Regions from separate parts of the Bradyrhizobium tunisiense genome, predicted to be linked through region 1. Evidence: predicted binding sites of a transcription regulator. Region 1 holds the regulator's gene; each other region holds the start of a gene.
What was found. Region 1 encodes LexA, which represses DNA repair genes until DNA is damaged. Its sites were predicted from a motif close to TGTTCNNNNTGTGTTCNG; they were not measured.
Positions count from the first base shown of each region.

Region 2: a site for LexA is predicted at 2,859-2,876, ahead of ACFDR6_RS34140 (PA0069 family radical SAM protein). Genes of this name have one in related genera too.
Region 3: a site for LexA is predicted at 5,164-5,181, ahead of ACFDR6_RS16670 (ribonuclease T2 family protein). Genes of this name have one in related genera too.

Region 1 covers NZ_JBHLEV010000006.1:306,161-312,435, reverse strand. Annotated here, with positions in the region: gene ACFDR6_RS26115 (HAD family hydrolase) at 1-224, shown strand, start outside; gene ACFDR6_RS26110 (hypothetical protein) at 386-592, shown strand; gene ACFDR6_RS26105 (molybdopterin molybdotransferase MoeA) at 809-2,020, shown strand; gene lexA (transcriptional repressor LexA) at 2,197-2,898, shown strand; gene ACFDR6_RS26095 (hypothetical protein) at 3,290-3,724, shown strand; gene ACFDR6_RS26090 (GAF domain-containing protein) at 3,933-4,871, shown strand; gene ACFDR6_RS26085 (ComEC/Rec2 family competence protein) at 4,883-6,275, opposite strand, start outside.
Region 2 covers NZ_JBHLEV010000012.1:136,069-142,343, forward strand. Annotated here, with positions in the region: gene ACFDR6_RS34130 (acetate/propionate family kinase) at 1-274, opposite strand, end outside; gene ACFDR6_RS34135 (phosphoketolase family protein) at 277-2,688, opposite strand; gene ACFDR6_RS34140 (PA0069 family radical SAM protein) at 2,898-4,064, shown strand; gene ACFDR6_RS34145 (VOC family protein) at 4,086-4,541, shown strand; gene rnhB (ribonuclease HII) at 4,615-5,475, shown strand; gene ACFDR6_RS34155 (glycosyltransferase family 39 protein) at 5,617-6,275, shown strand, end outside.
Region 3 covers NZ_JBHLEV010000003.1:710,740-717,014, forward strand. Annotated here, with positions in the region: gene uvrC (excinuclease ABC subunit UvrC) at 1-1,905, opposite strand, end outside; gene ACFDR6_RS16655 (outer membrane protein) at 2,155-2,778, shown strand; gene ACFDR6_RS16660 (cold-shock protein) at 2,875-3,090, opposite strand; gene ACFDR6_RS16665 (23S rRNA (adenine(2030)-N(6))-methyltransferase RlmJ) at 3,358-4,218, opposite strand; gene ACFDR6_RS16670 (ribonuclease T2 family protein) at 4,413-5,117, opposite strand; gene ACFDR6_RS16675 (hypothetical protein) at 5,252-5,713, opposite strand; gene ACFDR6_RS16680 (hypothetical protein) at 5,898-6,197, shown strand; gene ACFDR6_RS16685 (DUF3617 domain-containing protein) at 6,241-6,275, shown strand, end outside.

The DNA.
Region 1 (6,275 bases):
GCCATTTCCGCGAGCTGTATCTGTCGTCCAGCATCGGCCTGCGCAAACCGGATGCGGCGGCTTTCGACCATGTCGTCTCGGCGATCGGCGTCCCGGCGGAGCGCATCCTGTTTTTCGACGATCTCGCCGAGAACATCGAGGGAGCCCGGGCACGCGGCCTGACCGCCGTGCATGTCACCTCGCCGCGCGATGTCGGGAACGCATTGAAGGCACTGGGCATCTGAGGCCAGCCGGCCGTCGCCGCGGAACCGGCCTCCCGAAGGCAAAATTTGCACAGAATGGGGAACCAGTTCCCTTTGTGCATTTTTGTACAGAGTTCCGGGAACGGAATACCGCCCTTAGGACTCATTGAGTCCGTTGGGACTTCTACATCGGACTTATCGACGTGCTGGGCAAAACCTATCTCACCAAGCAAGCCTCTCTCCTGCTTGAATTCGCAAGAACCACCTCGGATTCTGACCTTTCCGCCAAGCTGATCAGCAAGGCCGCCGACCTGAAATCCTTGGCCGATCCGCTACCGGACAAGGATCAAGGTCCCAAAGCTCCCGACGTCGCACTGGACGACGGCTCGGACCGACCGAGCGGGAGTTGACCGATGCTGGCCGTGGTGCTCGTCCTTCTCGTGCTCGCCATGGCCATCCTCATCCCGGTCTGTCTCGCCTTCCGGATCATGCCGCGACGGACGTGAGCTGCGTCCTCCGCTGGGGCCACGCAGGCTAAATCACCTGCGTGCTGCTTTGCCTCGCGCCCGCACTCGGATAGAACTCTCGCCGGCCATTTATCGATGTGCTCAGCAGGAGTTTAGCCCTTGGCTTTGATGCCCGTTTCTGACGCGCTTGCCGCGGTACTGGCGGGTGCGGAGCCGCTGGCTGAACAGATGGCTCCGCTCGACGATGCCTACCATCGCGTGCTCGCGCGCGACGTCGCGGCGCGGCGCACGCAGCCGCCGCAGGCGATGTCGGCGATGGACGGCTATGCCGTCCGCGCCGCCGATGCGGCAACGATCGATTCCCGGCTGACGGTCATCGGCGAGGTCGCGGCGGGCCGTCCTTTCGCAAGAACGGTCGGCGCCGGCGAAGCCGTACGGATCTTCACCGGCGGCGTCATTCCCGACGGCGCCGACGCCGTCGTGATCCAGGAGGACACCGTCGCGGACGACAGCTGCGTCACGATCAAGCAAGCCGCGATCGCCGGACGGCACATCCGCCCGGCAGGCGTCGACTTCCGTGAAGGCGACGTCCTCTTGCGCAAGGGAACCCGGCTGACGGAGCGCGATCTCGCGCTCGCCGCCGCCATGAATTACCCCCACCTCGCCGTCTGCCGCCGTCCGAAGGTCGCGATCCTCGCCACCGGCGACGAACTGGTGATGCCGGGCTCAACGCCCGGGCACGGCCAGATCGTCTATTCCAATGGCTACGCCCTGCACGCGCTCGCCCGCAGCGAGGGCGCCGAGACCATCGACCTCGGTGTTGCCGCAGACACGCTTGCAGCCACCTCCGCCGGCATCCGGCGCGCCCGCGAGGCCGGTACCGACATCCTGGTCACGACGGGCGGCGCATCTGTCGGCGACCACGATCTGGTCCAGCAAGCGCTCCGGGACGAAGGCATCTCGATGGCGTTCTGGAAGATCGCGATTCGGCCCGGCAAGCCGATGATGCACGGACGGCTCGGCGCGATGCGCGTGATCGGCCTGCCCGGCAATCCGGTGTCCTCCTATGTGTGCGCCTTCCTGTTCATGGTGCCGTTGATTCGCGCGCTGTCGGGCCGTTCGGTGATTCATCATCGCCGCGAGCGGGCCGTGCTGGGCCGCGATCTCGGCGCCAACGACCAGCGTGAGGAGTATCTGCGCGCGCGCCTGGAGCTGCGCGACGACGGCGCGCTCGTTGCCGTTCCCGTCAGCCATCAGGACTCCTCTCTGCTTGCGAATCTTGCTGCAGCACAGGTACTTCTCGTGCGCCCGCCGTTCGCGCCGAAGGCCGAGGCGGGCAGCCCTTGCGAGGTGCTGCGCCTCCCCGTCTGAACTGCGCGGCCACACGCATTCCGCGAACTCGCCCCTGTTCACGGTAAATTAAGCAGTTGCGGAACATGTATCGAACATATAGTGTCCGTTCATGATTTGTTTCGAGCATGTAGCGGCTTATCGCTGAATTCATCGTCTCGGAATCGAACGACATCAACCGGGGGACTTAGGTCGAGATGTTAACGCGCAAACAATACGAGCTTCTGCGGTTCATCAGTGAACGTTTGAAGGAAAGCGGCGTGCCGCCGTCCTTCGACGAGATGAAGGATGCGCTCGACCTGCGCTCGAAGTCGGGCATCCACCGCCTGATCACCGCGCTCGAGGAGCGTGGCTTCATCCGCCGCCTGCCCAACCGCGCTCGGGCCATCGAAGTCATCAAGCTGCCGGAGCTTCAGGCTGCGGCCGGCAACCGGCGCGGCTTCACGCCGAGCGTCATCGAGGGCAATCTCGGCAAGGTGCGCGCGAGCTCCAGCCCGCCCGTTGACGAGGGCGAGCGGCCCGTCGCAGTGCCCGTGATGGGCCGCATCGCGGCCGGCACGCCGATCGAGGCGTTGCAGACCCGCAGCCACACCATCAGCGTGCCGCCCGACATGCTCGGCTCCGGCGAGCATTACGCGCTCGAAGTGCGCGGCGATTCCATGGTCGAGGCAGGTATCCTCGACGGCGACATGGCGCTGATCCAGCGCAACGAGAGCGCCGATACCGGCGACATCGTGGTGGCGCTGATCGACGACGAGGAGGCCACGCTCAAGCGCTTCCGCCGCCGCGGCGCCTCGATCGCACTCGAGCCCGCCAATGCCGCCTATGAGGTGCGCATCCTGCCGCCGAACCGCGTCAAGATTCAGGGCAAGCTGATCGGGCTTTACCGGAAGTACTGAGAGCCCTCGGCGGTCATTCGATACCCATGATTCCGACTGGAGCGGATCTGATCCGCTCCTGCTGGGCAATCTTCTGGTCTTGCGCAGATTGTCCGGCCCCTCTTCAGAGGCGACGCCTCGGCGTGTCGCCACAGGCCCCCATTGCTTCGCGGTCTCGAGTCCTCGAGCAGACATGACGCATCGGCGCCCGCGCGCCGCTGACGTTGGTCCTCGCCGAATGCATTGATGTGAGCTTTGTTCCTGTCGGATTCGAAAAGATAATTTGATCGCGTCCCGCAGACCAGCCGCAGATTTGCCTACAACCAAGCAGAGCGTTGCGTGCTTCCACTCTGATAGAGGCTTGCGCCTCCGAGGGAGGCGCGGGTTGCTATCTTCGAATGAGGAGCACCCGATGTGTGACTACAGCCTGCATGCCGTTGCATCGCGCCCCGCCGAAGTCGGCGAGACGATCGTGTCGACAACGTTCCGCGGCACCTCGACGCGTGGCTTTGCTTCTGCCGCCGATCCGACCGTGGCCGTCTGTCTGCTGCCCGGGACGGAGCTCGCCTTCGCCGACAACGTCCGCTACGACAATCGCTGGATCTGGACGCGCACCGTCAATTCGCGCGTCGGCAAGTTCGGCAAGATCGATCCGCACATTCCCGATCGCCACCACGACGCGATCGAATTCCCTGACGGTAAATACGTGCTGGTGACACAACTCGTCGAAGGCCAGCGTGCCACCGTGTTGCAATTGCCGGTGACCCAGCCCGTCGGCGAGCGCGAGCACAAGCCGCAGATCATCGACGACAGCCGGTCGCCGGTCACGCGCCTGCCGATCGGCTGACGCCACCTCGACTGACAACTGGATGCCGCCAGGATTGAAGTGCCATCGCCGGCAGACGCCGGCGAGATGGCATGGTTCGTGTTTTCACGAACATCGATCGGCCCGCCCGGCGCCGCACGAAGTTTGAGCCGTCCTGCCTGAATTTTGAACGTCCGCTCCGCAGCCAAATGACCGATGCTGTCGTGGTTTGAGGCGGCGGACACGCTCGATGAAGACCTTCATTCGCGTCGTTGAACTCTGGGTGCCCGACCGGACGCGCAGGCGTCTGGAATTCGGCGGCGGCCTCTACGGCGAAGGGCTGTCCGCGTTCAAGTCCGTGAGCGAGGACCTGCACTTCGGATATGACGAGGGACTTCCCGGCAAGGCCTGGGCCTCTGGCCATCCCGTCATCCTCACGACCTTCGCCAACTCCTATTTCAAACGGACCGAGCAGGCCGTCGCGGCCGGCCTCACCTGCGGCGTGGCGGTGCCGGTGTTCGCGGGCGAATTCCTGCAAGCCGTGATGGTGCTGTTCTGCGGGGACGACGAGGCGCATGTCGGCGCGATCGAACTCTGGCACAACGATCCCGATCGCTCCCACGAGATGGCGCTCGTCGACGGCTATTACGGCATGGCGGACATGTTCGAATTCAACTCCCGCCACACCAGGTTTCCGCGCGGCTTCGGCCTGCCCGGACGCACCTGGAAGGCGGGTCTGCCGCTGATCATCAAGGACCTGCACGACGCCAAGAGCTTCCTGCGCTGGGAGGACGCGGCCAAGATCGGGATCAATTTGGGGGTCGGCGTGCCCTACCGAACCGGCACCGAGACGTGGGTTCTGACATTGCTCTCCGCGCAGGCAACCCCGATTGCGCGACGCTTCGAGATCTGGGTCCCGAACGAGGCCCGCTCAGTGCTGGTCTTTCGCGCCGGCGATTGCAGCGCGCAGACCGACCTTGCCGCGCTCTACGCGGGTAGATCCATCGGCAGGGGCGAAGGCAGCATCGGCGGCGCATGGGCCACCGGCATGCCGGCGCTCGACGACGATCTCACCCATGACAGCTCGATCGCCGGCTCCGAGGCCCGCGTAGCCGGGCTGAGCCGGATGGTGGCCCTGCCGGTCATCGACAACGCAAGGCTGGAAGCCGTGCTGGCCTGGTATCTGTAAATCAATCGCAATCAATCGTCGGCCTGCAAGTCAGCCTCCGACGGCGTAGCGTCCCGGTTGCGGAGCGCCACCTTCGGCGCAAGGCTGCCATCGAAATCACCTTCGCCGGCACCGGCGGGCAACCACGGGCGGTTCGTGCCTCTCGCCCTCACCGCCTGCACGGAAAAACCCTCGCCACGCTGCGTCAGGGCCAGCGCACCCTGGCGAGCGAGCCGCTGCCGATCGACCACCATTGCCGCGCAATCGGGCGGCGCGGGCCGCGACGCCACCACCAGTGCAGCCCGGCTGCAATCGTCCGCCAGCGCGTCGATGCGCGAGGCCAGCGCGACCAGCCGCCCGTCGGCGAGCGGCGTCACGCAGCCGGACTCGTCGCACGACACGCCTTCGGCCAGCGCGCTGCTGCCGGCATCGCGCGGATCAGCGTCGGCCGCCAGCCACTCCTTCAGCAGGAAATTGTCCTTGCCCGTCCTGATCAGGTGCAACCGCCCGTCCCCGCCGCGTACCGCGACGCTCGCGCCATCCCCTGCAATCAGGATATCGGGCTGCCGCACCGACAGGCCCCAGGCGATGGAGGCCAGCAGCACCACGGCACCGCACCAGCGCAGGGGCGTGCGCAGCAGACCCATCACGATGATGCCGAGGCTTGCTGCAATCAGTGGCGCGATGCCAAAGGCTGGAATGCGGCCGACCGCGCCCGGCAAGGCCGCCACCCAGCGCGAGACCGCAACCATCCAGTCGATGCCAATCCCCATCAGCCACCAGAACATGCCGTCGAGCCCGAAGGGCGCCGCGAGCAATCCCAACAGGCCTGCCGGCATCACCAGCGCGGAGACGACCGGCATCGCACCGAGATTGGCGAGCACGCCGTAGGGCGTGACGCGATGGAAGTGGAAGGCGGCATAGGGCGTGGTCGCAAGCCCTGCGATCAGCGAGGCCAGGAACAGCATCGCGATCTCGCGGCCGCCCCACAGCGCGACGCGCGCCGTCGCCGAATGATCAGGCGAGGCAAGCAGGTTCGGCATGCCGATCTGCACCAGTGCCACCAGCCCGAGCGTCGCGGCGAAGGACATCTGAAAACTGGGATGCACCAGCGCCTCGGGCGCAACCGCAAGCACGATCAGCGCCGCCACGGCCAGGGTGCGGAAGGTAATGGCGCGGCGATCGACCATCACCGCGATCAGCACCACGGCGGTCATGAAGAACGAGCGTTGCGTCGCGACCTCCGCACCCGACAGCAGAAGATAGAACGCGGCCGCCACCAGGGCGGCTGCGGCCGACCATTTCTTGATGGCGAAGCCGACTGCGAGGCCCGGGATCAGGGCCAGCAACGCGCGCACCGCGAAGAAGACGACGCCCGCGACCACCGCCATGTGATAGCCCGAGATCGAAAGAACGTGTCCGAGT
Region 2 (6,275 bases), on a different contig from region 1:
GGTGGCCGGCCGCGCGCAAATTGCCTTGGCCGAACCGGTCCTCGATGAAGGCGAGCACGTCGGCGAACAAATGGCCGCCCTCGGCATCCGCCGCATCTCTTCGTGTCTCGAACAGATCTTCGCCCGCGGGGCTCTTCACCACGAGCCGGGGTCTTGCCTCGTGCTCGTCGAGCAGGCCCCTGCAAAGCAGCCTGGGTTCGTCCGCCGAAATCTCGAACAGGCCGAACTTGATGCTCGACGATCCCGAGTTGAGGACGAGGACCGTGTCCGACATGGCTAGTCGCCGGCCTCGGTCGGGGTGCTACCACCAGAGCTGTTGGGCCAGACCCAGTCCTGGATCTCGGGCATGTCCTCGCCGTGCTCGCGCACATAGCGCGAATGCTCGATCAGCTTGTCGCGGAATTGCTGCTTCGCCTGCGCGGCCTTGGCCGCGAGCCCGGGCACGCGTTCGATCGCTTCGATCGCGAGGTGGTAGCGGTCGAGCTCGTTGAGCACGACCATGTCGAACGGCGTCGTCGTGGTGCCTTCCTCGGCAAAACCGCGCACATGCATGCCGGCATGGTTGGTGCGGCTATAGGTCAGCCGGTGGATCAGATAGGGATAGCCGTGATAGGCGAAGACGACAGGCTTGTCCGATGTGAACAGGCTGTCGAAGTCGCGGTCGGACAGGCCGTGCGGATGCTGATTCTTCGGCTGCAGGGTCATGAGGTCGACGACGTTGACGACGCGGATCTTCAGGTCCGGCAGCGCCTTGCGCAGCAGGTCGACGGCGGCGAGCGTCTCCAGCGTCGGCACGTCGCCGGCGCAGGCCATGACCACATCGGGCTCCCGGCCTGCATCTTCCGTCCCCGCCCAGGTCCAGATGCCGATACCGGCATCGCAATGCGTGGCAGCTTCCTCCATCGAGAGCCATTGCGGCGCCGGCTGCTTGCCGGCGACGATCACGTTGATGCGGTTGTAGGTGCGCAGGCAGTGGTCGGCGATCCACAGCAGCGTGTTGGCATCAGGCGGGAAGTAAATGCGGACGATATCGGCCTTCTTGTTGGCGACGAGATCGACGAAGCCGGGGTCCTGATGGCTGAAGCCGTTATGGTCCTGACGCCAGACATGCGAGGTCAAGAGGTAATTGAGCGAGGCGATCGGGCGCCGCCACGGCAGCTCCCGCGTCACCTTCAGCCATTTGGCATGCTGGTTGAACATGGAATCAATGATGTGGATGAAGGCCTCGTAACACGAGAAGAAGCCGTGCCGGCCGGTGAGCAGATAGCCCTCGAGCCAGCCCTGGCAGAGATGCTCGCTTAGCACCTCCATGACGCGGCCGTCTTGCGCCAGATGCACGTCGTAGGGTTCGATCGGCTCCATCCAGACGCGCTCGGTTTCCTCGAACACCGCGTCCAGGCGGTTTGACGCGGTCTCGTCCGGTCCCATGATGCGGAAGTTGCGTTCCTTCGCGTTGAGGCGGATGACGTCGCGCAAGAATTTGCCGAGCTCACGCGTCGCTTCGGCCACGACGCCGCGCTGCGGCACCTCGATTGCGAAGTTCCGGAAGTCCGGCAGCTTCAGCTCTTTCTTCAGGAGGCCGCCATTGGCATGCGGATTGGCGCCCATGCGGCGAAGGCCTTCGGGCGCCAGCGCCTGAAGCTCGGGGACGAGGGCACCGCTCGCGTCGAACAGTCTTTCCGGCTCGTAGCTGCGCATCCAGTCTTCGAGCACTTTGAGATGCGCCGGGTTTTCACGGCAGCCTGCGACGGGCACCTGATGCGCGCGCCAAAAGCCCTCGACCTTCTTGCCGTCGACCTCCTTCGGACCGGTCCAGCCCTTCGGGCTGCGCAGCACGATCATCGGCCAGCGCGGCCGCTCCACGCTTCCGCGTCCGTCCCGTGCGTGCTGCTGAATCGAGCGGATGCTGGCGAGCGCGACGTCGAGCGCGTCCGCCATGGCCTGGTGCATCAGTTTGGGATCATGACCCTCGACGAACAGCGGCTCGTGGCCGAATCCGCGGAAGAGATCGCGGATCTCCGCATCTCCCATCCGCCCGAGCACGGTCGGATTGGCGATTTTGTAGCCGTTCAGATGCAGGATCGGCAGCACCGCGCCGTCATGAGCGGGGTTCAGGAATTTGTTGGAGTGCCAGGACGCAGCGAGCGGTCCGGTCTCGGCCTCGCCGTCCCCGACCACGCAGGCGACGATCAAATCAGGATTGTCCAGGGCCGCGCCATAGGCATGCACCAGCGCGTAACCGAGTTCGCCGCCTTCGTGGATCGAGCCCGGCGTTTCCGGCGCCGCATGGCTCGGAATGCCGCCCGGGAAGGAGAACTGCCTGAACAGCTTGCGCATGCCGTCCACATCGCGCGCGATATCGGGATAGATCTCGCTGTAGCTGCCTTCCAGATAGGTGTTGGCGACCATGCCCGGCCCGCCATGGCCGGGGCCGCAGACATAGAGCACGCTCACATCAAGTGCGCGAATGACGCGGTTGAGATGGGCGTAGATGAAGTTCAGGCCGGGCGTTGTACCCCAATGGCCGAGCAAACGCGGCTTGATGTGCTCGGGCCGCAGGGGCTCGCGCAGCAGCGGATTGTCGAGCAGGTAGATCTGCCCGACGGAGAGGTAGTTCGCGGCGCGCCAGTAGCGGTCGAGGAGATCGAGGTCGCTGCTCAAGGAGGCCGATTGTCGTTGATTTGTCATGTTCGTGCTGACCTTCACCCGGCGATCGTCACCAACATTGTTCCGCGGTGATTGATCCCTGACCGGCATCAGACGAGATCGTGATGACCGGGGTGTTGCGTGAGGTCAAAGGATCGCGCCCGAAAATTGGGCGGCACTTTGCATGGGGTTGTTTTTCAGTTTTTCGTTTGTGTTCTTGATTTGTTCCTTTGGCGTGCTATCTTGCCCTCATGAGTCCAGCAGCATCCTCTCATGCTCTCAAGCACCCGCCGGTCACGGCGCCCTCCGAGCCGGCGGGTGCGGACTCTGATTTTCCCGAGCTCGGCGTCGCCATCGACCGCGCGCGCAGGCGGGGGCGGGGTGCGCAGTCCAACGCCAGCGGCCGCTATGAGGCCGAGGCGCGCGTCGCCTTCGACGACGGCTGGCAGAGCCTCGAAGAGCTGCCGCCGTTCAAGACCAGCGTCGGCATCGACACTTCGCGCAAGGTGATCACCCGCAACGACAGCCCCGATATCGGCTTCGACCGTTCGATCAATCCCTATCGCGGCTGCGAGCACGGCTGCGTCTACTGCTTCGCGAGGCCGACCCATGCCTATCTCGGCCTGTCGCCCGGGCTCGACTTCGAGTCAAAACTGTTCGTCAAGCCCGAGGCGCCGGCGCTGCTGGAGAAAGAGCTCGCCGCGACCGGCTACGAGCCGCGGATGATCGCGATCGGCACCAACACCGATCCCTATCAGCCGATCGAGCGCGAGCGGAAAATCATGCGCGGCATCCTCGAAGTGCTGGAGCGTGCCGGGCATCCCGTCGGCATCGTCACCAAGTCGGCGCTGGTGGTGCGCGACATCGACATTCTCGCGCGGATGGCAAAGCGAAACCTCGCCAAGGTCGCGATCTCGGTCACCTCGCTCGATCCAGGACTGGCGCGCACCATGGAGCCGAGGGCCGCGACGCCGCCGAAGCGGCTGGAGGCGCTGAAGCAGCTTTCGGACGCCGGCATTCCGACCACGGTGATGGTCGCGCCCGTGATCCCCGCGCTGAACGATGCCGAGATCGAGCGCATTCTCGATGCCGCCGCCCATGCCGGCGTCAAGGAAGCCTCTTATGTGCTGCTGCGGCTGCCGCTGGAGGTGCGCGATCTCTTCCGCGAATGGCTGATGGCCAACTACCCGGATCGTTATCGCCACGTCTTCACGCTGATCCGCGACATGCGCGGCGGGCGCGACTACGACGCGAAATGGGGTGAGCGGATGAAGGGCACGGGACCGATGGCGTGGACCATCGGCCGCCGCTTCGAGATCGCCTGCGACAGGCTCGGCCTCAACAAACGGCGCTCGAAGCTAACGACGGATCATTTTGCGCGGCCGAAGCGGAACGGCGATCAGCTCAGCCTGTTCTGAACGGAATGAAAGAGGCGCAGCATGAGTAAGGAAGTTCCGCCCCCGGTGCCCCGGCTCACCGTCGTCACCCTCGGCGTCAGCGACATCCGCGCCAGCATCGCCTTCTACGACGCGCTCGGTTTCTCGCGGCGGCTGAAGGCGACCGGCGAGGCCGTCGCCTTCTACGATACTGGTGGTCCGGTGATTGCCCTGTATCCCTGGGATCAGCTCGCTGCCGACGCGGCGTTGCCGGACCAGCCGAGGCCGTCGACCTTTCGTGGCATGACGCTCGCCTGGAACTGTCGGACGCGCGAGGAGGTCGATGCGGTGCTGGCTTTCGCCCTCGGCAAGGGGGCCAGCTTGCTGAAGGCCGCGCACGAGACCGATTACGGCGGCTATTCCGGCTATTTCACTGACCCCGACGGCCATCCCTGGGAGGTCGTGGTCGCGCCGGGCATCGATGTCGGCGAGGACCGGCGGGTGCATCTGGCGGAGTAGGGCGATCTGAATAACGGGAATTGTCCGGGGTTCCCGGTTGCGCTGGCCGGACCGCTTGCGCACGATCCCGGCCATGATTCGGGACAAGTCAGCCAAGAAGCCGGCCAAGGGCGCGCCAACGCAGGATGCCGCGAAGAAGGCAGCGCCTGCCCGGGCGGCCAAAGCCGCCGAGGCAAAGGCTTCGACGGGCAAGGGCGCGGGCAAGAAAGGCGTCATCGCGATTGCTCCGCCGAGCTTCCGCCGCGAGCGTGCGCTGATCAAGCGCGGCGTCTGGCCGGTCGCAGGCTGCGACGAAGCCGGGCGCGGACCGCTGGCAGGTCCTGTGGTGGCGGCCGCCGTCATTCTCGATCCGAACCGCATCCCGCGTGGTATCGACGATTCCAAGCGCCTGACGGCGGAGGAACGCGAAAAGCTGTTCGACAAGATCTGCGCCACCGCGCAGGTTTCGGTTGCCGTCGCCTCGCCCTCACGGATCGACCGCGACAACATCCTGCGCGCCTCGCTGTGGGCGCTGAAGCGTGCGGTGGTGGCGCTGCCGGAGACGCCCAGGCATGTCTTCGTCGATGGCCGCGACCGGCTCGACACGGAATGCGACTGCGAAGCCGTGATCGGCGGCGACGGCATCGTGTTGTCGATCGCCGCAGCGTCCATCGTCGCCAAGGTTACCCGTGACCGGCTGATGTGTGCACTGGCGCAGGACTGCCCAGGCTACGGCTTTGAGCAGCACAAGGGCTACGCCGTGCCGGAGCATCTCGACGCACTCGACCGTCTCGGCCCTTCGATCCACCACCGCACCTTCTTCGCTCCCGTAGCGGCGGCGCGTGCCAAGCACATGCCCTGGACGGTCGAGCCGGTGCGGGATCTGTTCTCGGTCACCGAGATCGCGGTGCAGGTGGAAGCGGCCGTCGAGATCGACGCACCGGCAAGTCTCTAGGTGCCTAACCCAGCCTCTCATTCGTCATGGGCGGGCATGACGGGCAGACCGAAGTTGCCACAGCGCGTCACGCCCCTTATCAAAGTAGCCGTCAGCGAATAGGGCCGGCTGGACGGGTTGGCTGCATCTGTCGGGCATTGCATGCGGTTTACCTCCCTGGTTATCGAGCTCATTCGCGCCCGGCCGCGGCTGATCGTCTGGATCGCCGTGCTGCTCCAGGCCGGGATGTGGCTGTTCGTGGCGCTGGTGTTCTACCGCAGCCCGCCGGGCGCCCTCGCGACGCTGCTGGCTTTCGGACGCGAATACCAGGTCGGCACTGACCTTGGTCCACCCTTGCCGCTTTGGCTCGCCGACATCGCCTATCGCGCGGCCGGCGGCCACATGTTCGGCGTCTATGTGCTGGCCCAGCTCTGCGAGATCGCGACCTTCATCGCGCTCTATCATCTCTCCCGCGCCGTGGTCGGCTCGCAGCAGGCGGTGCTCGCCGTGCTCTTGACCATGACCGTGCTTGCCTTCTCCTCGTCGGCGCTCGACTTCGGCCCGCTTATCCTGGCCAGGCCGCTCTGGGCGCTGCTGCTGCTGCATTCCTGGCAGATCATCGGCCAGCGCCGCGGCAATGCCTGGTTTGCCTGGTCCATCGAAGCCGGCCTCCTGTTGCTGACGACGCCCGCGGCGATCTTTCTGCTGTTGCTGCTCGTCGTGTTCGCGGTCTCGACCGCCGGCGGCCGCCGGACGCTGCGCGCACTCGATCCGTTGTTTGCGCTGATCGTCGTGGCGGTTCTGGCGCTGCCCTATGCGGT
Region 3 (6,275 bases), on a different contig from region 1:
GCGTGACGGGCCTATGCCCGGAATCTCCTGCAAGCCGGCCTCGCGGATGTCCTTCTTGCGCAGCTTGCGGTGCGAGCCGATGACGAAGCGGTGGGCCTCGTCGCGCAAGCGCTGGATGAAATAGAGCACGGGGTCGCGCGGCTCCAGCTTGATGGCCTCGCGTTCCGGCATGAACAGGGTCTCGCGGCCGGCATCCCGGTCCGGCCCCTTGGCCACCGACATCAGCGACACCTGGGTCAGGCCGAGATTTGCGAAGATCTCGCGGACGGCGTTGAGCTGGCCGCGGCCGCCGTCGATGATGACGAGATCGGGCCATTGCGGGAAGTCGTCGTCCTTCGCCTTGACCGTGCCTTCCTCGGGCGGATTGATCAGGCGCTTGAAGCGCCGCTCGAGGACCTCGCGCATCATCGCGAAGTCGTCGCCGGGCGTGATCCCTTCCGATTTGATGTTGAACTTGCGGTACTGGTTCTTCACGAAACCATCCGGGCCGGCGACGATCATGGCGCCGACCGCGTTCGTGCCCTGGATGTGGCTGTTGTCGTAGACTTCGATTCGTTTGGGCGAATGCGGCAGGCTCAGGGTTGCCGCTATGGCGTCGAGCAGGCGGCTTTGCGTGGCGGTATCGGCGAGCTTGCGGCCGAGCGCCTCGCGCGCATTGGTCAGCGCGTGAGCGACCAGCTCCTTCTTCTCGCCACGCTTGGGCGCGGCAACCTCGACCTTGTGGCCGGCCTTGATTGCCAGCGCATCGGCGAGCAGATCGGTCTCCTCGATCTCGTGCGAGAGCAGGATATTCCTCGGCGGCGGCTTGTCGTCGTAGAACTGGGCGAGGAAGGAACCGAGCACCTCTTCCGGGGTGAAGGTCTTTTCCGCGCGCGGAAAATAGGCGCGGTTGCCCCAGTTCTGGCCGGTGCGGAAGAAGAATACCTCGACGCAGGAGAAGCCGCCCTCCTGGTGGATGGCGAACACGTCGGCTTCCTCGACCGTGCGCGGATTGATGCCCTGCTGCGACTGGATTGCCGACAGCGCGGCGAGGCGGTCGCGGTAGAGCGCGGCGCGCTCGAACTCGAGCTCGCTCGCCGCCTTCTCCATCTCGCCCGCCAGCTCCTGCTTCACCGCATGGCTTTTGCCCGACAGGAAGTCGCTCGCCTCGCGCACCAGCGTCGTATAGCCTCCGAAGTCGATCTCGCGGGTGCAGGGGCCCGCGCAGCGGCGGATCTGGTAGAGCAGGCAAGGCCGGGTGCGGCTCTCGAAGAAGGAATCGGTGCAGGAGCGGATCAGGAACGCGCGCTGCAAGGCCGTGATGGTGCGGTTGACCGCGCCGGCGGAGGCGAACGGACCGAAATAGCGTCCGGGCCGGCTCTGCGCGCCGCGATGTTTCAGGATCTGCGGCGCCCAATGGTCCCCGGTGATCAGGATATAGGGAAACGACTTGTCGTCGCGCAGCTGCACGTTGAAGCGCGGCCGAAGCTGCTTGATGAGGTTGGCTTCCAGCAGCAGCGCTTCGGTCTCGGTATTGGTCGAGACGATCTCCACGGTCACCGTGGCGGCGATCATGCGCAGGATGCGGGCCGGCTGCGGCGCGTTTTGCCGCGCGTAGCTGGACAGGCGCTTTTTGACGTTCTTGGCTTTGCCGACATAGAGCACGTCGGCATTCGCATTGAGCATGCGATAGACGCCGGGCGAGGTGGGGGCGAGGCGGACGGCGCGCTCGATCGCCTCGTGGCCGCTCGCCAGCGGGCCTTCGCCGACTGCGCCGCTCTCTTCCAGGATATCAGGCAGCCGCGCCTCGTCCTCATCGTCGCCGCCCGTGGTGGCAGGATCGAGGTCGGGCGGCGTGTCGCTCGCGGCAGCCCGCGGCAATTTGTGCGCGCGGTCGTCCGGATTGTCGGTGGAATCGTGAGCCATGGAGCGAATTTAGGCGCTGGGGGTGCCGATTTGAAGTTCCGGCCATGCGGCGCGCACAGGCCGCGACGCAGTTCCCGGTAACACTTGCTTAAGCCTGTTAACAGCGCGGTAACCCGGCTTAACAGGCCTTTAACTTAAAACTCTCGATAAATCTTACGCGAAAAGGTGGTGGTTCCGTAACCATGCGGTTTGCCGCGCGCGGCGGCGCGGGCATCGCACCGGTGGCGGCAGTTGCGTTGGAGTTAAGTGATGAAGAGGCTCGTTGTGGGCGCAGCCGCGTTGGTTGCAGCCGGCTGGACAGCTTCGGCAGAGGCCGCCGATCTCAGTTACGGGCAGCGTGCGCCCTATACCGTCAACCAGCCGCTCAATGCGTATAGCTGGGCTGGCCCCTATCTCGGCGGCAACATCGGCTATGAATGGGGCTCGGTCGACAACAATCCTTCAAAGCCGTCCGGCTTCGTCGGCGGCGTGCAGGCCGGCTACAACTTCCAGAACGGCCCGTTCGTGTTCGGCGTCGAAGGCGACATCCAGGCCGCCGGCGCCGACGATACCTTCGCGCCGTGGAAGTTCTCCAATCCGTGGTTCGGCACCCTGCGCGGCCGCGCCGGTTATGCCTTCAACAACGTGCTGTTCTACGGCACCGCCGGCCTCGCCTTCGGCGAGCTGCGCGCGCAGACCTTCGGCTGGTCTGAATCGCACACGACCGCCGGCTGGACCATCGGTGCTGGTGCGGAAGTCGGCCTGGCTCCGAACTGGAGCGCCAAGCTCGAATATCTCTACATCGATCTGTCGACCAGTCAGTTCGCAATTACGGGCGTGTCAAACGGCTATAGCGCCAACGTCGTGCGCGCTGGCGTGAACTATCGCTTCTGATAGCTGAAGAAGAAAATACCGGACAACAACTCCCGGCCGCTCGCGGCCGGGATTTTTTGCGCGAAATGTTGCGCCGAATGTTGCTCGTCAGGCCCGCTAGGAGAGGATGACAAGGTTGACCGCCTTCGGTCCCTTCCCCTTCTTGTCCGGTTCGACTTCGAAAGTAATACGCTGCCCTTCCGCAAGGTCCTTCAGTCCGGCCCGCTCCACAGCAGTAATATGCACGAAGACGTCGCGGCCGCCGTCGTCAGGCTTGATGAAACCGTAGCCGCGTTCGCCGTTGAAAAACTTGACCGTTCCCGTCATGGCCATCGGGAAACTCCCCCTCATTGCTCCTCCGCCGCGACGCAGACTCACGTCACGACATGACCGGGCGTTACGAAGCCCGGGAGAGCTGGCCATCCTTGGGCGGACCGCTGGCGGTCCGGCCGGATCTTTCTTAGGCCTTCACTCCGCCGCAACCATTCGCGGAAGCGGAACGTAAAGCCAGTCACGGAAACAGCATAATACGGTTCTCTGCAGATTGACTACCGCTCCTGCATATTTTTCCCAAGAATGCCGGAGTGTTACGGCTTGCCTTCAAGGCTTGGGTACCTCCAATCGGAATCTGGCAGCACCGCCCTGGCCGAGCGGCATTTCCAGCTCGGGCAGGATCGTCTTGAGCTCGCTCTGCAGCGTGTAGGGCGGATTGACGATCAGGAGCCCGGTCGAGGCGAGGGCCCCGCCTTCGAGCTGGGGCGCGACACTGAATTCGAGGCGCAGACATTTTCCCGGTGGTTTTGCTGCAGCTGCGAGCCGCGCGACCGTTTCGGCCAGCATGTCGGTGGCACGGCGGTTCTTGGCCGGATACCAAATGACATAGATGCCGGTCGGCCATTTCGCGAAGGCCGTCGAGAAGGCTTCGCCCAGCCGCTCGAACTCGTCCTTTGCCTCGAAGGGCGGATCAATCAGCACGACGCCGCGCCGCTCCTTTGGCGGCACGAAGGCCGGCAGCGCCACCCAGCCGTCGAGGTCGACCACGCGGGCCTGTTCGTCCCGGCGCAGCACGCCGATCAGCGCTTTTCGCGCCTTCGGCTCGAGCTCGCAGGCGACGAGCCGGTCCTGCGGCCTGAGCAGACCGCGCGCGATCAAGGGGGAGCCCGGATAGGCCTTGAGCTCACCCTTCGGATTGAAGGCGCGGACGATGTCGAGATAGGGCTTGGCCAGCGCCGCGCTCTCGTTCGACAGGCGGGCCTGCAACAGCCGCGCGATGCCGGTCAGCCATTCGCCGCTCCTGCGCGCCTCGTCGCTGTCGAGATCGTAGAGACCGGCCCCGGCATGGGTGTCGATGACGCGGAACGCCCCCGGCTTGTCCTGCAGATAGGTGATGATGCGCGCCAGCACGATGTGCTTGATGACATCGGCGAAGCTGCCGGCGTGGAAGGCGTGACGGTAATTCATGGGAAGAGCACTACGCCACGTGATGGCTTGAGCAAAGAGGCACAATCACGTGTCCCGGACGCGGTGCAGCGTGTGACGCTGCGCCGCCGAGCCGGGATACAGCTTTTTCTTCTTGCGTGATGGCCCCCGGATCAGCAGTGCACTATGCCGCGTTCGCCGCGCATTGGACCGCATCCGGGGCAGGAGACCTCGGCCTATCCACCCCTGATCGGCGGCATGGTGACCTGATCGCGGCGGCAGGCGCGGCGTTCGATCTCGTCGCAGGCGCGGAATTGCAGGTCCTTGTTGAGGCAGATGCGGACCTCGGAGAGCCTGGTCCGGTTGCAGGTGACCGAGACCGCGGCGCTGCTCAGCCCGGGATTGGCCTTGATGAAGGCCTCCTCGACCTCCGCCGGCGCCACGGTCCTGGCCTGCGACAGATCGAGATATTCGGCCGGGATCTTGATCGCGGCGCGCGCCTTGCGGATCGTCTCGAAATAGCTGCGGCCCTCGAGGCCGGAGCAGGTGCCGTGCTTGTCCCATTCGTTGAAGATCAGGCCCGGGGCCGGCATCAAATCGAGCATCGAGGAGACGATGTTGCGGTTCAGTCGCGGCGCGGGCCGCTGGCAATATTCCGGAAAGCCATTCTCGTATTGCGGCCACAGCCCATGCACCACGAAGGCGTAGGGCCGTCCGCCGCACTGGATTTGCGACCGGCCGCCACGCTCGGCCGCCTCCTCACAGAACGAGGGCGACCACGACAGGGCCAGCACATAGAAGTCGAATTCGCCCGGCGCGTTCTGCCGTTTGTCCTGGGCCTTTGCGTCACCGGAGAACGAGGCCAGGCCCGCGGCAAGGATCAGGGAAAGAGCCAGCGAGATCATCAGGCGGGAGAACGAATGCAATCTGGAATGAAACATGGCAACGCCCCTCAACTAGACTGTGTGCGAAAGCCTAGCAGGCGACAAGAACATTTCAAGAACAAAATTCGGGCGGCTACTGCTGACGCCGCAAAGGGCCCGAATCAGGGCTCTTCAAGCTAGGGCCTCTCGAATTAAGGCTTGGCGGCTCGGCAGGCCGGATTGTAGGCCCAATTGCGGTCCACGCCGACCACGCACCACTCGACGCCATTGCCGTAAGCGGCGAAGCCGCCATCCTCGATGATCGAGAAGTGCACCTTGCGCATCTTGCCGTCGGTGAGCATGGCTTCGCCGGTGCAGTAGCGGCGCGGGATGTTGTCGGACTGCCAGGGCCGGAACGCGGTTTCGCGAACGGCCGCGAAGCCGGTGATCTTCAACGAGGAATTCCAAAATGTGGATTCCTTTTCGGCGAACTCGTTCGCGATCCGCGGGAGAGCCCAGTCGCAATCGGCAACGGCACCGTCATAGCGAGGGCCGCTCAGCCAGAAATTTAACTCCAGCGGATTGGCGGCCCTGGCCTCGCCGAGCGACAGCGCTCCGAACAGGAGGCCGAGCAAAGCGGCAAAGCGGAGCGATTTCAGGGAGGGGGCGCGCATGGTCAATCCAGACAGCTAAGGTCTTGCGAAGGTTGGACGGTGCCGCGAAGGCCGGGGGAGGTCAAGTGCAGCGCGGCAACACTTCGCCAGGAGTTGACTGCAACGCCCCCGCTGACGGGCCTTCAGTTCTTTTCACGGCGATCCCGGCACCGTAGACTGGCGCTAGCCAATTGGAGTGACGGTAATGCGAATCATTGCGGCCGCGGGTCTTCTCGCCAGCCTGGTTGTCTCGGGCCTGACGGCGAGCCAGTCGGCGCGTGCCGACTACGTGCCGGCGTTCAAGGGCAACGACACCGGCGGCATCGTCGCTTATTCCATGGCAACCCAGGTCGATGCGCGACAGGTCGCGGTCGATCATTGTGCGCGCTACGGCAAGGTCGTCAAATTCCTCGGCGTGCAGGCCTATGAGGGCGGCTACATTTCCTTCTCCTGCCGCTGGGTGCCCTATGGCGCCGCCGCCCAGCCGATCCGCACGCTGTACTGAAGCGCTTCGTAACGCCGCAATCTCTCAGCCGGGAGTCTCCCCCATGACGCGCAAACTCGCTTTGCTCGGCTCGGCCGC